DNA from 2 places in the Streptomyces sp. NPDC028907 genome. Region 1 is predicted to be linked to the other one. Evidence: riboswitches for the same ligand, from Rfam matches in the RefSeq annotation. Region 1 holds a riboswitch; the other holds the start of a gene.
What was found. Region 1 has a riboswitch for glycine ahead of gcvT (glycine cleavage system aminomethyltransferase GcvT). Riboswitches for the same ligand answer to the same signal wherever they lie in the genome.
Positions count from the first base shown of each region.

Region 2: another riboswitch for glycine. It lies ahead of gcvP (aminomethyl-transferring glycine dehydrogenase); the one in region 1 lies ahead of gcvT (glycine cleavage system aminomethyltransferase GcvT).

Region 1 is NZ_JBVHVE010000032.1:341-3,737, reverse strand. It holds gene ACZ4UU_RS44415 (enhanced serine sensitivity protein SseB) at 1-547, opposite strand, end outside; gene ACZ4UU_RS44410 (AAA family ATPase) at 627-1,301, opposite strand; glycine riboswitch at 1,472-1,570, shown strand; glycine riboswitch at 1,571-1,697, shown strand; gene gcvT (glycine cleavage system aminomethyltransferase GcvT) at 1,770-2,888, shown strand; gene gcvH (glycine cleavage system protein GcvH) at 3,084-3,397, shown strand, end outside.
Region 2 is NZ_JBVHVE010000014.1:257,861-261,257, forward strand. It holds gene gcvP (aminomethyl-transferring glycine dehydrogenase) at 1-1,835, opposite strand, end outside; glycine riboswitch at 2,011-2,107, opposite strand; gene ACZ4UU_RS35635 (PRC-barrel domain-containing protein) at 2,232-2,639, shown strand; gene ACZ4UU_RS35640 (hypothetical protein) at 3,186-3,397, opposite strand, start outside.

The sequences.
Region 1 (3,397 bases):
CGCCGGTCTCGGCGAACTCGGCCGAGGCCGCCGCGAGGAAGTCGACCGGGTCGTCCTGCCAGTCGGGTTCGTAGAGCTTGACGCGGCCGCCGGAGGTGAGGCCGTCCAGCGGGGTGCGGCCCACCCGGCAGAGCTCGGCCACCGCGGCCGGAGGCAGGGGGATGCCGACCGTGCCGTCGGGGTTGACAGCGATACCCACCTGCGGCGGCAGACCCCGGGCGAATTCCACGGCGGGGGCGACGGTGTGCGACATGTGGGCCCCGACGACCTGGCGGAACTGTTCCTCGGAGCTGAAGACCGGGACGTACGCCTGGCCCGCTATCTCCACGGTCGGCAGGTCCAGGGGACCGCTGGCGGGTCCGCCGCCGTTGGGCAGGGGCACCCAGACGAAGCTGCGGCCCAGCACCTCGATGATCCGGCCGCCGGCCGAGGGCACGCCGAGGGAGGCCGAGAGCACCTCCTCCAGTTCGTTGCCCGGCCAACCGCCGTGCCCCTGGAGGTGTGCCCCTGCCGGGAAGTCCGCGGGGAGATCCGCTGCGAAGTCCATCTCTCTGACCACCTGCTGTGAACCACGTCTGTGGCTCAGAAGGCTATCCGGTGTCCGCGCCGTGCGACCCCGTGGCCGTTCAGCCCGTGAAGCCGATGTGGCGCAGGGTGTCCGCCGCCTCCCGGTCGATCAGCACCGCGGAGCCGCAGCCCTGGGGCAGGCTGCCGTCCTCCACCGAGGTCAGCAGGCGGGCCGCTGCTCGGCGGTGGCGCAGGAAGGCGTACCGCGAGACACCACGGCCGCGCTCGCGCTGGCCCTCCAGGGCGGTGTCGGGGGCGACGTCGAGCAGCAGCAGGTGCAGGCTGCCGCCGCGGCGGCGGGCCTCGCGGGCCAGCCAGCCGCGCACCCAGGCCTGCGTACCGCAGTCGTGCACGACGACGCCCTCGCCGGAGCGCACGGCGCGGCGCAGTGCGGTGTAGTGGGCGAGGCGGACCAGGGGACGGTAGATGGCGTAGGGGAGGAAGCGGGGCATGCGGGTGTCCCAGCGGTCCCGGGTGTCCTGGGAGTCGATGCGGGTGCCCTGCACCGCCCTCTTCATCAGCGTGGACTTGCCGCTGCCGGGCAGGCCGGTGATCACGACGAGGTCCTTGGGGCCGAAGAGGAGCGCGCGCGGGCTGCGTCCGGAGCGCTCGCGCAGATCACGGACCACGGGTGCCAGGCACCTGCCGCGGGCTTCGGCCGCCGGGGCCACGGGCTGCTTGGGCAGCGCCATGCCCGAGGTCGTGGCGTACGCCGTAGTGCGGTTCACCGTCATCGTCCTCCTCCGGGGTCAGGATTCCCCGTCCCCACTGAGCGTAAAGAGAAGGTAATGGATGATCTCTCGCATTTTCGTTCACTTCCTGCCACAAGCCGGTTACAGACACGGCCTGCCGTTGACGGGCGCGGGCGTGCAATGATGTGCGCGCCAACTGCATACCGGCCGTTTGAATCCGCGCGGGAGAGTCCCCAGCAGTGCATCGCTGGGGCGCCGAAGGAGCAAGTCCCTCCCTTGAATCTCTCAGGCCCCGTTACCGCGCGGGCGAGGCACATCTGAAAAGCGGGCCGCTCTGTCTCTACCCGGGACACGCGGCCCCACCCAAGGTGCAAGCCGTCGATCGTCCCTGTGGCGGTCGGGGCGAACCTCTCAGGTTCCGATGACAGATGGGGAGGAACGACCTCGCCCTCCCCCACGCTCGAATTCGCTCGCGCGGGGGGACCCCCATCGCCTTGGGAGACACGTCCGATGAGCAGCACTGACCCCCGTCGTACCGCGCTCGATGCCCTGCATCGCTCGCTCGGCGCGACGATGACCGACTTCGCCGGCTGGGACATGCCCCTGCGGTACGGCTCCGAGCGCGACGAGCACAACGCCGTGCGGACGAAGGCCGGGCTCTTCGACCTCTCCCACATGGGCGAGATCACCGTCACCGGCCCCGGGGCGGCCGCCTTCCTGAACCACGCCCTGGTCGGCAACATCGCCTCCGTCGGCGTCGGCCGCGCCCGCTACACCATGATCTGCCAGGCCGACGGCGGCATCCTCGACGACCTGATCGTCTACCGGCTCGCCGACACCGAGTACATGGTCGTCGCCAACGCCTCGAACGCCCAGGTCGTGCTGGACGCCCTGACCGAGCGTGCGACCGGCTTCGACGCCGAGGTCCGCGACGACCGGGACGCGTACGCGCTGATCGCGGTCCAGGGCCCCGAGTCCCCGGGCATCCTGAAGTCGCTCACCGACGCCGACCTCGACGGCCTGAAGTACTACGCCGGCCTGCCCGGCACCGTCGCCGGCGTCCCCGCCCTCATCGCCCGCACCGGCTACACCGGCGAGGACGGCTTCGAGCTGTTCGTGAAGCCGGAGCACGCCGTCGAACTGTGGCAGGCGCTGACCAAGGCGGGCGAGGGCGTCGGGCTGGTCCCGTGCGGCCTGTCCTGCCGGGACACGCTGCGCCTTGAGGCGGGCATGCCGCTGTACGGCAACGAGCTCTCGACCTCCTTGACCCCCTTCGACGCCGGGCTCGGCCGGGTGGTGAAGTTCGAGAAGGAGGGCGACTTCGTCGGACGCGAGGCGCTCGCCGCGGCCGCCTCCCGCGCCTCGGAGAACCCGCCGCGCGTCCTCGTCGGCCTGATCGCCGAGGGGCGTCGCGTCCCGCGCGCCGGGTACCCGGTCGTCGCCGGCGGCGAGGTCATCGGCGAGGTCACCTCGGGTGCGCCCTCCCCCACCCTCGGCAGGCCGATCGCGATGGCGTACGTCGACGCCGCGCACTCGGCGCCGGGCACGGCCGGGGTCGGCGTGGACATCCGGGGCAGCCACGAGCCGTACGAGGTCGTGGCGCTGCCGTTCTACAAGCGGCAGAAGTAGCGCCGTACGGAGAGACTGGCCCAGACGCGAGGACGGGCCCGGACGCGAAGGCCGGCCCAGATCCGCAGACCGGACCACAAGTAGAGACCGACAGCGGCCCCCGTGCGTGACCCTGCGCACATTCGCGCTGCTCACACGCGTTTCCAGTAGTCCCCCATTCATCACCACTCCCGCGCGTACAGGAGAATTCAGGCCATGAGCAACCCCCAGCAGCTGCGCTACAGCAAGGAGCACGAGTGGCTGTCGACCGCCGAGGACGGCGTCTCGACGGTCGGCATCACCGAGTTCGCGGCCAACGCGCTCGGCGACGTCGTCTACGCCCAGCTCCCCGAGGTCGGCTCGACCGTGACCGCGGGTGACACCTGCGGTGAACTGGAGTCGACCAAGTCGGTGTCCGACCTGTACTCCCCGGTCACCGGCGAGGTCACCGAGATCAACGAGGACGTCGTGAACGACCCGGCGCTGGTGAACTCCGCCCCCTTCGAGGGCGGCTGGCTGTTCAAGGTACG
Region 2 (3,397 bases), on a different contig from region 1:
CTGGCGGCATTGGTCCCATGAGCGGAGGACGGAATCAGACACACGGTCCGCTGCTCGTCCCCGTTGGCCCGGTGGTACCCGCGTACAGCGAGCAGCCCGGCCAGCTCACCCTGCGACCCGGCGTTGGGCTGCAACGACACCTTGTCGTACCCGGTGACCTCGGCGAGACGTTCCTCCAGCTCACGGATGAGCGTCAGATAGCCCTGCACCTGCTCGGCGGGCGCGAAGGGGTGCAGCTGCCCGAACTCCGGCCAGGTGACCGGCTCCATCTCGGTGGTCGCGTTGAGCTTCATCGTGCAGGACCCCAGCGGGATCATGCCGCGGTCCAGCGCGTAGTCGCGGTCGGCGAGCCTGCGCAGGTAGCGCAGCATCGCGGTCTCGGAACGGTACTGGTGGAACACGGGGTGCGTGAGGTACTCGTCGCCGCGCAGCAGCCCCTCCGCCAGCGCGTCCTCGGTCACCGCGTCCAGCGCCTCGATGTCCCCCTCGACCCCGAACGCCGTCCATACGGCACCCAGCTGGGCCCGGTTCGTGGTCTCGTCGCAGGCGACGGAGACGTGGTCCGCGTCGACGAGATGCAGGTTGACGCCGTTCTGCCGGGCCGCGGCAACGACCTCGGCGGCCTTCCCCGGCACCCGCACGGTCAGCGTGTCGAAGTACGAGCCGTGCACGACCTCGACCCCGCCGGCAGCGAGCCCGGCGGCCAGGACGGAGGCGTACCGGTGCGTGCGCCGGGCAATGCCGCGCAGCCCCTCGGGCCCGTGGTACACGGCGTACATCCCGGCCATCACGGCGAGCAGCACCTGAGCCGTGCAGATGTTGCTGGTGGCCTTCTCCCGCCGGATGTGCTGCTCACGCGTCTGCAGGGCCAGCCGGTACGCCTTGTTCCCGTCCGCGTCCACGGACACACCGACGAGCCGCCCGGGCAGGCTGCGCGCGAACTTCTCGTGCACGGCCATGTATCCGGCATGCGGACCGCCGAAGCCCATGGGAACACCGAACCGCTGCGTCGTCCCGACCGCGATGTCCGCCCCGAGCTCACCGGGCGACTTCAGCAGCGTGAGCGCGAGCAGATCGGCGGCGACGGTGACAAGGGCGCCGAGCTCGTGGGCCTGCTCGATGACGGCCTTGATATCGCGTACGACACCGGAAGCTCCCGGGTACTGAAGGAGCACGCCGTTGATCTCACGGGAGGCGACGTCCGCCGGGATCCCCTCACTGAGGTCGGCGACGACGACCTCGACCCCCGTCGGCTCGGCCCGGGTCTCGATCACGGCGATGGTCTGCGGAAGCACATCCGCGTCGACCAGGAACAGCCCCTTCTTGTTCTTGCCCATACGCCGGGACAGGGCCATGGCCTCGGCCGCGGCGGTTCCCTCGTCGAGCAGCGAGGCACCGGAGGTCGGCAGCCCGGTCAGGTCGGCGACCATGGTCTGGAAGTTGAGCAGCGCCTCGAGCCGCCCCTGCGAGATCTCGGGCTGATACGGCGTGTAGGCCGTGTACCAGGCCGGATTCTCCATGACGTTCCGCAGGATGACCGGCGGCGTGAAGGTCCCGTAGTACCCGAGCCCGATCATGGAGTCGAGCACCTGATTGCGATCGGCGAGCGACCGCAGCTCGGCGAGCACCTCGGCCTCGGTACGCGCCCCCGGCAGGTCGAGGGAGTCGGCGTTCTTGATCACATCCGGCACCGCGGCGGCGGTGAGCTCGTCGAGCGAGCCGTACCCGACGTGGGCGAGCATCTTGGCCCGAGCCTCATGGTCAGGACCGATATGACGCTGCTCGAAAGGGATCCCCTGTTCGAGCTCGGAGAGCGGAATGCGATGGGCGGTCATTACGGAGGCCTCCTGGTCTGACACGACCTTCGAGGGGCACCACGGCGCGGGTACCCGGACGGCCTCCCCCTCTGTCATCTCAACCTGAGAGCTTCACCGGGTCGCACAGAGCGCCCGGCTTTCACCGTCGGTGAGAGCGGAAGCCGTCGACACCCGCCCTGCTTTCCAGAGTGACCTCGTCCGTGCGGTACGTGTGCCTGAGAGATTCCGGGGAGGATTTGCTCCTTCGGCGCCTCCGGATGGTGTCCGGAGGACTCTCCCGCACGGGGTCAGCAGCCGCTAGCCAGCCTACCAGCGGGGTCAACGCACGGACCTTCGAGTGGCCGCGCTCACCAATCTGCCTTTTCGTAGTGCTTACGACTGCTTCCAGATGAGTTGCGACCAAGTGGAGGGCCCGTGCAGACCGACATCGATCCGCGCAATCTGATCGGCCGCAAGGCCTTCGACCGCAACGGCACCAAGATCGGCACCATCGACGAGGTCTACCTCGACGACGCGACCGGAGTGCCGGAATGGGCAGCGATACGCACGGGCCTGTTCTCCCGCGACGCCTTCGTCCCCCTTGAGCCCAGCGAGCTCGTAGAAGGCAGCCTCCACATCCCCTTCGACCGCGCCCTGATCAAGGACGCCCCCGACTTCGGCGTAGGCCGCCACCTCTCCCCCGAACAAGAACTCCAGCTCTACCACCACTACGGCCTCGACGTAGCCCCTCCACCCTCACCCCCGGACCGGGACTTCGGCAACATCGCAGGCCTGGAAACCCCGGAAGACAACGGCCCCAGACCAACCCGCCCCCACTCCTGACCCCCCGCCACCGACACAGCACGAGCGCCCCTCAAGGCTGGACGCCCTCCCGGTAAAGCCCCTGACACCGCCTCCGAATGCCCAGCCCGCGGGCATTCCGCAGCGCCTCCCCCACCGCCGACCAGCACCATCGGCACACCATCAAGGGCCACGCAAACGAAGCCCGGGACGCGACCTCAGCATGACTCCCGACTCCACATCAGGCAGATCCGCCCACCGGCAGCGGCGACAGCGCCCAAGCCGGGACGAGGCACCCTCGCGAACGCAGCTCAGAACGATTCGCCCTGCCGGCACATCAGCGGACTCCTCTGCCAGGAGCTGCGGAAGCCCCTATCGCGCGACCAGCGCCACCGGCACCCGCACGCCACCCACGACAGCCGGGCCACCACCACCCATGCAGAAGCAGCGGCACGCACGCCCCGCACACCCAGAGGATCAATTCCAAGGGATGCCTGCGGAGGGTGTGGGGTGGGCGGCGGCCGAAGCCATCGCGAGACGGTCAGGCGGCGGGCTGCCAGCCCTGGTTGTCGAGGTGGCAGTAGGCGGTCAGGCGTCAGGGTCGACTTCGGGGTGCGTGAACCGCACGGGCTTGCCCAGCGACCGGGCGTAGGCGATTTCGGCTCGGGTGCTGTCTCCGATGTAGTCGCCGACTACGAGCACCTCATCAGCGAGCCGGATCTTCGCCCGGTGCAGATCGTCGAGTCGAACCTTCAGCTCCTCGGCCTCGACAGGATCGGACCAAAGTTCGTGCGGCGACT